DNA from 3 places in the Paraburkholderia megapolitana genome. Region 3 is predicted to be linked to each of the others. Evidence: predicted binding sites of a transcription regulator. Region 3 holds the regulator's gene; each other region holds the start of a gene.
What was found. The regulator FliA, encoded in region 3, starts transcription of late flagellar genes. The targets are predictions, from matches to a motif close to CTAAAGTTTNNNNNNNNNNNGCCGNTA.

Region 1: a site for FliA is predicted at 2,775-2,801, ahead of fliD (flagellar filament capping protein FliD). Genes of this name have one in related genera too.
Region 2: a site for FliA is predicted at 1,904-1,930, ahead of FNZ07_RS27680 (DUF4088 family protein). Genes of this name have one in related genera too.

Annotation. Positions count from the first base shown of each region.
Region 1 is NZ_CP041743.1:494,947-499,370, forward strand. It holds gene FNZ07_RS02055 (alpha/beta hydrolase) at 1-541, opposite strand, end outside; gene FNZ07_RS02060 (response regulator) at 688-1,395, opposite strand; gene FNZ07_RS02065 (DUF535 family protein) at 1,742-2,707, shown strand; gene fliD (flagellar filament capping protein FliD) at 2,881-4,305, shown strand.
Region 2 is NZ_CP041745.1:3,226,147-3,230,570, reverse strand. It holds gene FNZ07_RS27685 (ATP-dependent helicase) at 1-958, shown strand, start outside; gene FNZ07_RS27680 (DUF4088 family protein) at 979-1,737, opposite strand; gene FNZ07_RS27675 (AzlD domain-containing protein) at 1,973-2,296, opposite strand; gene FNZ07_RS27670 (AzlC family ABC transporter permease) at 2,293-2,964, opposite strand; gene FNZ07_RS27665 (helix-turn-helix transcriptional regulator) at 3,188-4,018, opposite strand; gene FNZ07_RS27660 (CreA family protein) at 4,094-4,424, opposite strand, start outside.
Region 3 is NZ_CP041745.1:4,298,200-4,302,623, reverse strand. It holds gene flhF (flagellar biosynthesis protein FlhF) at 1-870, shown strand, start outside; gene FNZ07_RS32675 (MinD/ParA family ATP-binding protein) at 863-1,732, shown strand; gene FNZ07_RS32670 (RNA polymerase sigma factor FliA) at 1,758-2,492, shown strand; gene FNZ07_RS32665 (YncE family protein) at 2,976-4,097, shown strand; gene FNZ07_RS32660 (protein-L-isoaspartate O-methyltransferase family protein) at 4,227-4,424, opposite strand, start outside.

The sequences.
Region 1 (4,424 bases), on a different replicon from region 3:
CGATCGCCGAGAGCGGCACGTACGGATAGTGCACGCCGCTGCCCTTCTTCATGTGCCGGCGGATCAGATTGCGAATGCGTGTGTTCTTGATGCCGAACGGTTCGTTCTCCGGCACACGGATCAGATTGCGCAGACCCGGCACGCAGTACAGCACATACCGCGCCCACTGCATCGGCGAAGCACTCCAGCCGTCGAGAAAAAGCGGCGGCGACAGCAGGATCAGACGGCCGCGCGTGATGCCTTCGCGGGCGCACAGCATCAGCGCGAGCAACGCCCCCATCGAAATACCCGCGACGTCGACGCGTTCATAGCGCGTCGACAGTTCGCGGTAGGTCTGGCTCAGGAGCCGCATGTAGTCGCCGAGGCTCACGTCGTTCAGCTTGTCCGGCGACGAACCGTGACCCGGCAATGACGGCAGGTAGACGTCGCTGCCGGCCTCCTCGAGCTTCCTGTCGAGCGAACCGAAGTCGTGACGCGTACCGCCGAGGCCATGAATCATCAGAACGGCGTGACGGGAAGCCGGAGTGGAGGAAGCGGACATGACACGGGCTTGTAGAGCAGCGAAGCCCGGATAGTAGAGAGTCCACGCGCGCGTGACTGTCGATTTGAGGTGCGCTGTGTCGAGTTTTGTCGGGCGCGCGTTACGCCGTCTTGCGGACCGTTGCGGCCCGTCTCATACGGCGGCGGCTATTCCCACGCGATCTTGCTGAACTGATAACCCTTGCTGCGGATCGTCTTGATGCGCTGTGGATTGCCTGCGTCGTCGTGCAGCTTGCGACGCAATTTGGAAATACCGCCGTCGATGGTCCGGTCGAGTCCGTCGAATTCGACGCCACGCAGCGCGCGCATCAGGTCGTCGCGGCTCACCACCTCGCCGGCATGGCGCGCCAGCACCCACAGCAGATCGAATTCCGCCGAGGTCAGATCGGGCGTGCTGCCGTCCGGCAGCATCACCGAGCGGCTCGCGCGGTTGATCACGAATTTGCCGAACGTATAGCTGTCCGGCTGGTTCGGGACCTCGGCGGTACGGCCCGACACGCGGCGCAGTTGCGCTTTGATTCGCGCGAGCAGGATGCGCGGCTCGACCGGCTTGTGGACGTAATCGTCGGCGCCGAATTCGAGGCCCAGCAGTTCGTCGAACTGCTCGTCGCGCGCAGTCACCATGATGATGATGCCGTCGTAATGTTCGCGGGCCTCGCGGCAGATCTGGAAGCCGTCCTTACCCGGCAGGTTCACGTCGAGGATCACGAGATCGGGTTGGCGCTTCAGGATGGCGGGCACGGCGTCGTTGCCGTGCAGCACGACGTCGACCTCGTAACCGTGCTTGCTGAGGTAGCCGGCGACGAGTGCGGACAGTCGATTGTCGTCTTCGACGAGCAGAATCCGGAAAGACATGGGCGAATCGTTCAAGGCTGACTGGGTTCGGAGGCCGGCATGGTTCGCGCTGCCAGGTACCGCGGTGCTTGTGCGCCACGGCCGCTGCGCGGCGCGAAAACGCGCAGTCGGCGTACATGATACCGGGCCGGACCGGTTATCGGTTATCGCGAGTCGGCCGTGTTGGCCGCCACGCGCTTCGACGTTTTTTATGCAGCGCGCAATGGCCGGGCGCGACAGCTTAGCGGAAGCGCCTGGCCCGCTTCGGGCGCCCCCACAAAACTCGACAATTCTGCGCTCAATTCGACAGCCGCAGGTGACATGCGTCGCTAGCATCCACCCCATCGCTATATCGGGAGGACCGCGCGTGACGCCTTTTCTGGTCGCAAGACTTGCCGCGTGCTCGCTCTGGATCGGCGACCTCCTGCGCTCGTTCTCGATGATCCGGCACGCCGGACGCAAGGTCTATCCGGACGCCACGCTGTTTCATCGCTGGCGCCGGGTGCGACTGTGGCTGCGCTCGATCCTCTGGTGGAAAGCCACGACGGTCTGGCTCAGGCGCTGTTCGATTTCGCCGCTGCGCGAGCTCATCGTCCGTCATCCTGGCGCGCTCGAACGGCCGCACCGGCCGTTCCTGCATGGCGGCTTCAATTCCCGCGAACGGCTCGCTGCGAGCCTCGATCACCAGGCGCTGACGCTCCAGCGCGTGCCGCATCTCGCGCAGCAGATTGCCCGCGAAGGCCACGCGGCCATCGCCAGTTTTTCGGTCGGCGCGGAACGCTGGCTGATCACGCTGGAATCGCTCGAGCAGTTCCAGAGAGAAGGCGACTGGACGCTGTGTATTCGCGATGCCAGTGGAAGACGTGCCGTGTCGTGCACGTTCAGCATTGCGTACCTCGGCGGCAAGCGGCGGCGCCCGCGCCTGTGCGTCGGCTCGGTCCAGGGACCGGACGCCTCGGTGAACGGTCGTGAGCTGTTTCGCGCGTTGACGAAGCGCTGGTACGGGCTGCGCCCGAAGATCTTCATCGTCTACCTGGCGCAATGCGTCGCCGCGGGACTGGGGACCGGCGGGACCTTCATCGTGTCGCAGCAGGCGCATATCTATGGCAGTTGGCGCTACTTCCTGCGCAAGCGACGCGTGGCGGCCGACTACGACGGGCTGTCGCGCGAATGCGGCGCAGTGGCGAGCTGGAACGGCTGGTTCGTGCTCGCGCCGCCGTCCCGCTATGCGTCGCGAGCCGACAGTGTGACGGCCGGCAACGCGTTGCGGCGCAAGCGCCAGACGCTACGCGAAGATGTCGCGCGGCAGATTCAGCGCAGCCTGGCGGGCTGAATACCGCCACACCCGATACGCAAACAAGCGAGCCCCTTGAACCTTACGAAACTTTTTCGATAATTACATAAAGTTTCATGAAAGGGCACCGTAAACCATAAAAGAGGGTCGGCATCCGGCTTCAATCTGCGGAGACCGCCCGGAGATCACGCCGCACACGCACGGAGCTTTGCATGGCCAGCACAACCCCGACTTCCACCGATACCAGCAACCTGCTCGCCCAGGCGGCGCAGTCCATCATCAGCGGGTCGACCAACTCGTCGCTCGATGTCGACAATCTCGTCAAGGCGCTCGTCACGGCAAAGACCGCCGGTCGCAACGCGCAGATCACCAACAAGCAGACGCTCGACAACACCCAGTTGTCGGCGATCGGCAAGCTGAAAGCGGCGCTGTCCGCGCTGCAAAGCGCGGTCAGCGGTCTTGCCGACGGCTCGGCGCTGGCGAAATTCTCGGCGACGGCGAGCGGCAACGGACTCACCGCGACGACCTCGACCGGCGCGACGGGCGGCAACTACGCGCTCGATATCTCGACGGTTGCGACCGCACACAAGCTGTCGTCGAACGCATTTGCTAAAGACACGACGTTCGGCAGCGGCACGTTGACCGTGGCCGTGGGCGGCAAGTCGATGGACGTCAACCTCGATGCGTCGAACCATACGCTCGCGGGCGTTGCCGCGGCGATCAACGGTGCGTCGAATAATCCGGGCGTAACGGCGACGGTCGTCAGTGCCGCCGACGGACAACACCTCGTCGTTACGTCGAAAGCGACGGGCGCCGCGAACACCGTCTCGCTCACGGCAGGCAGCGGTGTGGATGCACGACTCAATTCGTCGGGTTTCAGGGAAGTGAGCGCGGCACAGGACGCGCAGTTGACGATCGACGGCAACCCGGTCAAAAGCGCGACCAACACCATTTCGGATGCGCTGCCGGGCGTCACGATCAACCTTGCGCCTGGCGCTGCCAACACGAAGCAAACCCTGACGGTCGCCGCCGATGACACCGCGAGCACCACCGCACTGAACAACTTCGTCACGGCATACAACGCGTATGTCACTACCGCGCATTCGCTGTCGACCTACACGCCCAACGCGACGGCCGGCTCGCAGGCGGGCCCGCTGCTCGGCGACGCGATGCTGCGCGACATCACCAACGGTCTCGCGGACACGCTAAGCCGCGGCGTCGCGGCGGGCGGCAAGACGCACAGCCTGTCGGCGATCGGCATGGATCTGCAGCACGACGGCACGCTCAAACTCGACAACGCGAAGCTGCAAACCGCGTTGACGTCGCACGATGGATCGGTGGCTGCGCTGTTCAACACGTCGAACGGCATCGGCAAGTCGCTGAACAAGTTCGCGACGAACTACGTGCAGACGAGCGGTCTTATCGACACGCGCACGCAAGCGCTCAACTCCGATCTCTCCACGTTGCAGGATCAGGCGAAGCAGTTGCAGACCTATTCGACTACGCTGACCTCGCAGTACAACGCGCAATTCACCGCGCTAAACAAGCTGATGACGACGATGAATAACAACAAGAACTATCTGACGCAGCTATTTGGCGGCAATAACAATGCAGGGGCGCTTGCGCGTAACAAGTAAGGTGAGTGGGACTCGCCTGTTCTCTCGCGCTTTTCGATCGGCAAGTTTGAACTGGGAATGATGGCGTTGGTTATGGCGGTGCGCGATGTACTGCGCACGGCCACCATTACGCCGCATGC
Region 2 (4,424 bases), 1.1 Mb from region 3:
CAGCGCCGCGCTCGAAATCGAACTGATGAGACGCAACATCCCGTTCGTGAAATTCGGCGGGCTGAAGTTTCTCGATGCGGTGCACGTGAAGGACATGCTGGCCGTGCTGCGCTGGGCGGAGAATCCGCGCGACCGTGTTGCCGGGTTTCGCGTGATGCAACTGCTGCCCGGGGTCGGGCCGGCTACTGCTGGGCGCGTGCTGGATCAGGTGGCTGCTCATGTTGCCACTGAAGCGAGCGGGCGCGCTGCCGAGGCGCTCGCTGCCTTCGCACCGCCCGCGCGCGCAGTCGAAGACTGGCAGCCGTTTGCCGCGCTGATGTCGACGGTATGCGGGCGCGAGTCGCCCTGGCCGGCCGAGTTCGAACTGATCCGGCGCTGGTACGAGCCGCATCTCGAACGCAATCACGAGGACGCGGCGATCCGCCATGCGGACGTGCTGCAAATGGAAAGCATCGCGGGCACATATCCATCGCGCGAGCGTTTCCTGACCGAGCTGACGCTCGATCCACCCGATGCCACGAGCGATGAATCCGGTGTGCCGCTACTCGACGAGGACTATCTGATCCTCTCGACGATCCATTCGGCGAAGGGTCAGGAATGGCGCAACGTGTTCGTGCTGAACGGCGTGGACGGCTGCATTCCGTCGGATCTCGGCACCGGCAGCGAAGAAGAAATCGACGAGGAGCGGCGCCTGCTCTACGTGGCGATGACGCGCGCCAAGGAAGACCTGCATATCGTCGTGCCGCAACGCTTTTATGTGCACAACCAGACGCATCTCGGCGACCGGCACGTCTGGGCGTCGCGAACGCGCTTCATTCCCGCGCATCTGATGTCGCACTTCGATGCCTATGCATGGCCGCACGTCGCGCCGCCCGCGGCACCGACTGCGGCCGGGCTCGCGGCCGCGGCGCAGGCGAAGCTACAGATCGCGGCGAAGCTCCGCAAGATGTGGGAGTGAGGCGGTGCGCTCGGGCGTGTTCAGCGTGACGGCCGCTGCGTGCGTGTAGGCGGCGACGTAAAGAAGTTGCGCAGCCAGGCGGCGAGACGCGCGAATATATCGTAGGGTTCCTCGACGAAAATTTCCGGCTTGAGCAACCGCAGATACTCCATGATCTGCTGCGCTTCCTGCTTCTGGAACGAGCCGTGCGCGATGCCAAGGCGCAGCAGTCCGCGCAATTCGCCGAGCTTTTCGCGCGCCGCGCTGCCTACGCTTGCTTCACACGCGACCTTCGCCTCGTACACCCGCTGCCGCAGCGATTCAGCAAGCCGCCATGCAGGCGTCTGCATGGTTTCCTCGAGCGTTTGAATATCCTGTGCCGCCGATTTGATCTGCGTGGCGAGTGGATCGACCATCAACGCGTCGCCCTGCGCTTCCTCGACGATCGCTGCCGCCCAGCTGCGGGCCTGCTTCGCGAGTTCTTCGGGGGTCCATTCGGTGCGCACGGCAAAGCCGAAACCGAATTCGGTTGCCTGTCGCATCAGGATCGCGACGACGTCCGGAAACTCCTTGCCGAGCGTGCGCTTGGCCCATGCGTACTGACCGCCCGCGAGCATGCGCTGCACCGCGTTTTCGGTCAGCGGCACCATGTTGTCGAGCAGCTTCGCCCGCAAAAAATCCTCAAACGGCGGCGTTGCGAACTGTGGATCGAGCTTCAGCGACACGCGCAGAAACGCTTCGAAATCCTTGCGCAGCGACGCGATGGTTTCGTCCTTGAGTGTAAGGATGATCTGACCCATGTCTTATCCCGTGTGGTCGTCCGCGCGCGACACCGCTGGGAAGCTGTGGTCCGCCCTTTCCTCGGGAGCGAAGCGCAGCGATGCCGGTGCGGTGACATTCTGCTTCCCGCGCGGGTCGCGAAGACGAGCGCGGGAACGCGAGTCCGGTGTGCGGACTACGACGGTATATCGGCGGGATGGCGGAAAACTTGAGCGGGATGGGTGTGCCTGAAAGTATCTGAGCGCGCCCGCCCGGTTATCGAAGTACTACGCCTTGCCACAGGAAGAACACAGCGAGGCCGACTGCGATAGTCAGCAGCGGGCGGCGCGTGAGCGCACTGACGACGATCGCCGCGAGCGCACCAACCAGCTGTGGATTGCGCCAGGTCAATTCGGCCTCGGTGCCGTGCGGCGAGACGGCCATCGGCACGATGATCGCGGTCAGCACGGTGACCGGCACGAAGCCCAGCGCCGTGCGCACGAGCGGCGGGAAAACGAGCCGGTCGCCGAGCAGGAAGACCGTCGCGCGGATGATCCAGGTGATCAGCGCCATGCCCAGAATCAGGATCACGTAGTTCATTGGCTGACCTCCGTAGTTTGCTGACCCAATGCGCTGCGACGCGACAGCAGCACGCCGACCACGACGCCGGCGAATACCGCGCCGAGCAAGCCGAGCTTGTACGGCCAACCCTGCCAGAAGAACGCGAGCGCACCCGACGTTGCCGCGGCGGCGACATAACGAATCGCGACGAGTTGCGGCACGACGATCGCGATGAAGGTTGCGACCATCGCGAAATCGAGGCCGAGCGACTGCAAGCCCGGAAACGCCGCGCCGAACAGCAGGCCGGCGAGCGTCCAGATCTGCCAGTTGATATACATCGACAGGCCCGAGCCCAGAAAATAGTACGGGCCGACCGTCCCCGGCGGATGTAGCCGGTAGTGCGCCCAGGCGACGGCGAAGACCTCGTCGGTGAGCAGGCCGCCGAGGGTCCAGCGCCAGCGCATCGGCAGATGGGCGACGTGCGGAGCGAGCGTGGCGCTATACAGCATGTGGCGCAGATTCACGATCAGCGTCGTCGCCCAGACCACAGCGAAGCCCGCATGACCGGCGATCAGCCCGAGCGCGATGAACTGCGCCGAACCGGCGAATACGACGAGCGACATCAGTTGCCCGTGCCATAGGTGTAGCGGGCCCGATGCGACCAGCGTGCCGAAGATCACGCCGAACGGCGCAGCGCCGACGAGCATCGGGACGGTATCGCGTGTACCGGCGGTGAATTCGCGAAAGCGGTGGGTTTGAGTCGATTGGGTCAATCTGTTCTCCTGTCCCAGCGAGCATAACGGTGCGGGACGCGGGTGCGCTTGTACGTTCTTGCGGTATGGGCGGTGTATGTGCGCGGTGCACCGAGGGCCGGCGATGCGCCGTAGCGCGAGAACCGTAGCGCCGGGGGGGAGGCCGGTCGGTTCTGTTTCAGACGCCTTGCCAGCGTCCGGGCGGCACGCCGAACATGCGCCGGAAATGCCGCGTGAAATGGCTCTGATCGGTGAAGCCGCTGGCCGCCGCGACGTCGGCGACTGATGTGCCCGCCCGCAACGGCGCGAGCGAGCGTTGCAGGCGGACCTGATTGCGCCAGGCGTGCGGCGGCAGACCCGTGGTCTGCGCGAAAAGACGCGCGGCGTGAAACGGCGACAGGCCCACGGCGTCGGCGAGTTGCGCGAGTGTCAGCGGAGCGGTGAGGTCGCCGGTGAGGCAGTCTTTCATCGTGGCGACGCGGTTGTCGTCGGAACCCGCCGATTGTGCAGCGGCCCGCGTGCGTCCGTAGCGCACGAGCAGCATCGACAGTGCGTCGAGCAACGCGGCTTCGGCGGCGAGCGGATCGGCGGCGTTTTCTTCGAGCAGATGATGGGCGCGCCGCAGCCGGTCGGCGAGGACCGGGTCGCGGATCACGCCGGGCTCGAACCACGGCAGCGGTTGTACGCGGCCGGAGATATCGGTGGCCAGATCGTGGATGAAATCGACCGGCACATACATCACGCGATAACGCCAGCCGGCCTCGACCGCACGCGCGCCGGTGTGCAGTTCGCCGGGGTTGATGACCGGCACGCTGCCGGCCTCGGCGACATAGTGCGTGCCGCGATAGTCGTAGCACTCCGCGCCGGCCTCGATCACCGGGATCGTATAGGCGTCGTGCCAGTGCGGCGTGAACGCGTGATCGCGATATTCGGCGGTGACGAGATCCGCGCCGGGCAGAAGCGGCGTGCGCCAGTAGCGGGCGGAATCGCGGAAACGGGTGACGGTCATGATGGCAATCCGGCTTGGCCTGCCAGTTTAGCGCGGGTTTTAGCGCGGCTGCGTGGCCGCATGACAGGGCAGTGCCTACTTCATCGGGATGGTTGTGCCCGCCGGCAGCGGCACGGCCGTGACGCTGTTCTTCGCACTGCCGGTCGCAATCCGGTCGCTATAGGTCAGATACACGAGCGTATTGCGTTTCGCATCGACGACGCGCACGACGTGCAGCGTCTTGAACACGAACGACATGCGTTCGGTGAACACGTCGTCCTGCTGCTTGAGTGACCCGTTGAAATGGATCGCACCGATCTGGCGGCAGGCAATCGACGCTTCGGTCGGGTCTTCGGCAAGGCCGAGCGAGCCCTTGATACCGCCGGTGCGCGCCCGCGACACGTAGCACGTCACGCCACCGACGAGC
Region 3 (4,424 bases):
GCGTTGACCAAACACCTGTTCGCCGCCGGCTTCTCGGCGCAGCTCGTGCAGATGATGATCGACAACATGCCGGAGACCGACGGCATGGAAGCCGGCATGAACTGGGTGCGTTCGGTACTCGCGACGAACCTGCCGGTGATGGAAAACGAAGACGAGCTGATGGAGCGCGGCGGCGTGTTCGCGCTGATGGGACCGACGGGAGTCGGCAAGACGACGACGACCGCAAAGCTCGCCGCACGCTGCGTGATGCGCTTCGGCGCGAGCAAGGTCGCGCTGCTCACCACCGACAGCTACCGGATCGGCGGTCACGAGCAACTGCGCATTTTCGGGAAGATTCTCGGCGTGTCCGTGCACGCGGTGAAGGACAGCGCCGATCTGCAACTCGCGCTGTCCGAGCTGCGCAACAAACACATCGTGCTGATCGACACGATCGGCATGAGCCAGCGCGACCGGCAGGTGGCTGACCAGATCGCGATGCTGTGCCGCGCCGGTCAGACGGTGCAGCGTCTGTTGCTGCTGAATGCGACCTGTCATGGCGACACGCTGAACGAAGTCGTGCAGGCGTATCAGCGTGCACCGGACCAGCAGCCGCTCGCCGGTTGCATCCTGACCAAGCTCGACGAAGCGACCAACCTGGGCAGCACGCTCGATACGGTGATCCGTTACCGCTTGCCCGTGCATTACGTGTCGACCGGACAGAAGGTGCCGGAGAACCTCTACGTCGCGACGAAGAAATTCCTGATCAAGAGCGCGTTCTGCATTCCGCGCGACAGCTCGCCTTTCGTGCCGCAGGACGACGACATTCCGCCGCTGCTGTCGGCGCTGTCGGCGCGCTCGACGGCCGATATGCACGAGGTCCGCTTTGGATAAACGTGTGCCCGATCAGGCGGAAGGGCTGCGCAGGCTGCTCGCCGGTGGTGGCGCGCGCGTGATTTCGGTGACTGGCGGTTCGCCGCGGGCGGGCGCCACGACGACGGTCCTCAATCTCGCGACGGCACTCGCCGAGCAGGGCAAGGACGTGCTCGTGATCGATGAGTGCCCCGGCGAGGGCTCGGTCAGCTCGACGCTCGGCGGGGTGCGCTGCACGGGCAGTTTCATCGAAGTCGCACGCGGCGAACTGCCGCTCGAGCGCGCGGTATTGCGGCATCCGCTGGGCTTTGGCGTGCTGGCTGCGTCGCGGGCGAATCGCGAGGGCTGCACGCCGTCGCAGCTTGCCGCGATGGTCGACGGTTGCGCCGACATCGTGCTGATCGATGCGCAGCTCGGTCGCGAGGGCGCGTTGTCGGCGCTGGCGCTGCAGGCGCACGACGTGATGATTGTGATGCGGGTCGCCGCGCAGTCGATCACCGAGACCTATGCGTGCCTGAAGCGGTTGCACTACGCGCATGCGATCGCGCAGTTTCGTGTGGTCGTGAATCACGTGCAGAGCATCGACGATGCGCGCACCGCGTTCGACAACCTCGCGGGGGTGGCGGGGCGTTATCTGTCGGTGGCGCTGGAGGCGGCCGGCTGCATCGCCGCCGATGTGCGGATCGTGCGGGCGCTCGAACTGTCGCGCTGTGTGGTCGATGCGTTCCCGTCGACACCGGCGGCGCGCGGCTACCGGCACCTCGCCGCGCAATTGCAGTACTGGCCGATGCGGCCAGCGATGTCGTCGCGCGCGCCGTGGCCGGCGAGCGCGGCCGTAACAGCGGCGCAACACGCCGACCAACCGTCCGCGCAGCACGCCTGAAGGCGCCGCGGACAAGGGGAGCACGATGTACAACGCGCAGGGAAAGATCTCCCAGGCCGACGTCCTGACCAAATACGCGCCGCTCGTCAGGCGGCTCGGTCTGCAGCTCGTGGCCAGGATGCCGGCGAGCGTCGATCTCGACGATCTGATCCAGGCCGGCATGATCGGCTTGCTCGATGCGGCGAGTCGTTACAAGGAAGATCAGGGCGCGCAGTTCGAAACCTACGCGAGCCAGCGGATTCGCGGCGCGATGCTCGACGAGCTGCGCAGCAACGACTGGCTGCCGCGCAGCCTGCGCCGCACGTCGCGCGAAGTCGAGGCGGCGGTGCATCGGGTCGAACAACGGCTCGGACACTCGGCCAGCGAAGCGGAGATCGCCGATCACCTGAACATGCCGCTCGACGAATACCAGTCGATGCTGCAGGACCTGCATGGCAGCCAGCTGATTTACTACGAAGACTTCGATCGGTCCGCTGAGGATGAGCCGTTTCTCGATCGGTATTGCGTCGATCATTCGGATCCTTTGTCGGCGCTGCTTGACGATAGTTTGCGTACTGCGCTCATTGAGGCTATCGATCGGTTGCCGGAACGCGAAAAGCTGCTGATGTCGCTTTACTACGAACGCGGGATGAACCTGCGCGAGATTGGGGCGGTGATGGAGGTTAGCGAGTCGCGGGTGTGTCAGTTGCACAGCCAGGCGGTGGCGCGGTTGCGCACGCGCTTGCGGGAGATGGCTTGGGCGAATGCGGAGGCGGGGTGAGGGGTAGCTAAACCGCATCGTTGTGCAACAAACAGGTGTTCCCGCGCCTGGCGAATGGCTCGTCAATCAATAGTCTGTTGAACAGGTTAGTACTCGATATGCTGCCTTCGAACGTTTCTACGTCGACAGGCAGTAGTCAGTCACATCAATCTTCCTGATCTACTCTCCTGCGCACTGCACTCTGCGACGTCACACAGAGTAGCTAAAACACGCAGTGCGAAATTGCACGCCGTACGTCTATGGAAAATTCAATTTCATTACACGTATAGCGTTAACGCAATGCGGACCATAAATAAGTTTTACTTTTCGATTCTCCATCGCACCGCCATTGTGTGAGCCGTAAAGCGGATCAGATGGCGATTTCTTAAGGTTTCTTAAGGAATCGTTTTTTGCTAGTCGCCGATCGAGAGCGCAAGAAGCTTGAAGACTCACGCCGCTCCATGGACCGACGGTCAGACCAATAAACGAAATGGAGACGAAAACATGGAAAAGCGCCTGGCAACTTTGATGTTGCTCGCCGTGACTGCATTGACCGGCTGCGGAGGTGGAGACGACATTAGCGCACCGACACCGCCGAAGCTGCTCACAAACATCGCCGTGCCCAATGCTTCGAGTCCACCATTCAGTTTTGACATTGGCTACGTCGAGGCCGGTAAGTACTTTCTCTCCGACCGCAATAACAAGGCAGTCGATGTCGTGGACACTCAATCGAACACGTTGCTCGCGCAGATCGTGGGGCCGTTCATCGGTGCCGGTGCCACGACAAACGAATCCGGTCCAGACGGAATCGTAGGTATCACCGGTACGAACACGATCTATGTCGGCGACGTGGACTCGGTCAAAGTAATCGATACGGCTGCGCAGAAGACGGTCAACACAATCGTCATCAGCAATTCCGGATCGCGCGTCGATGAGGGCTGCTACGATCCCGACGATCATCTCGCGATGTTTGCGAACCCCGGAGACTCGCCGCCATTCGTCACGTTAATTTCGACGCTGACGCAAAAGCCGGTAGCAAAGCTCTCTTTCAATGGTTCGTCGGGGCTCGAAGCGTGCGCCTATGATCCTGCCTCGAAGAGTTTTTTGATCAACAACGACGGTACTGCTGCCAATCCCGAAGGCGAGCTTGACGTCATCACGGCCAGCTCCGCGGTGGCGGGAAATCCTTCTGTCAGCAAGTCGTTTCCGCTAGGGAAATGCGCACCGGCGGGCATCGTGCTTGGTCCGAATAATGACGTGCTCATTGGATGCGATCCGCCGGCCGGAGACCCGCTCATCACGTTGATCCTCGACCGTACGAGTGGCGCGATTCAAGCCAGCCTGCCGTTTGGCGGGGTGGACCAGGTTGGTTACGATCCGGCTTCCAACCGCTATTTCCTGCCGGCTCGACACTACGTCACGAGCGGCATTGCAGCAGCGTCAGGATTTAGCCCGCAGATGGCTGTAATCGATGGCACGTCACGGCAGTTGCTCGTCAAGATTCCGGTGGGCACGGGGGCGCACTCCGTCGCCATCGACAGCACGCTTGGGCAAGTGTATGTGCCGTTTCAACCCGGCGCGGCAGGATTCCCCAACGGCGGTATTTCGTTGTTTTCGACGCGCTAGTTTTATAGCGTATCGGCCGGACCGCTAGCAACGGTCGCGGTCGTATCCGTGTCGACAGGGGGCAATGAATGGCCGACCAGCGGCTGTCTGGCAAACGGTGAAAGCGCGGTTGTAGTGTTCATGCCAGGATCAGACAGCAGATGCCGAGGAAAACCACACGTGCTTGTATGTAACGACGGCTGTTTCATCCGGCGCGCGCTCTGCCGTTAGCCAGACAGACCGGACTGACCATGCCGCGCTGGAATCGGGCTCCGTCGCAAAGTGATCATTCGTCGAGGCACCGCCGACACAAGGAATGAACCACGCGCTCATGAGAGGCCTGGCGTC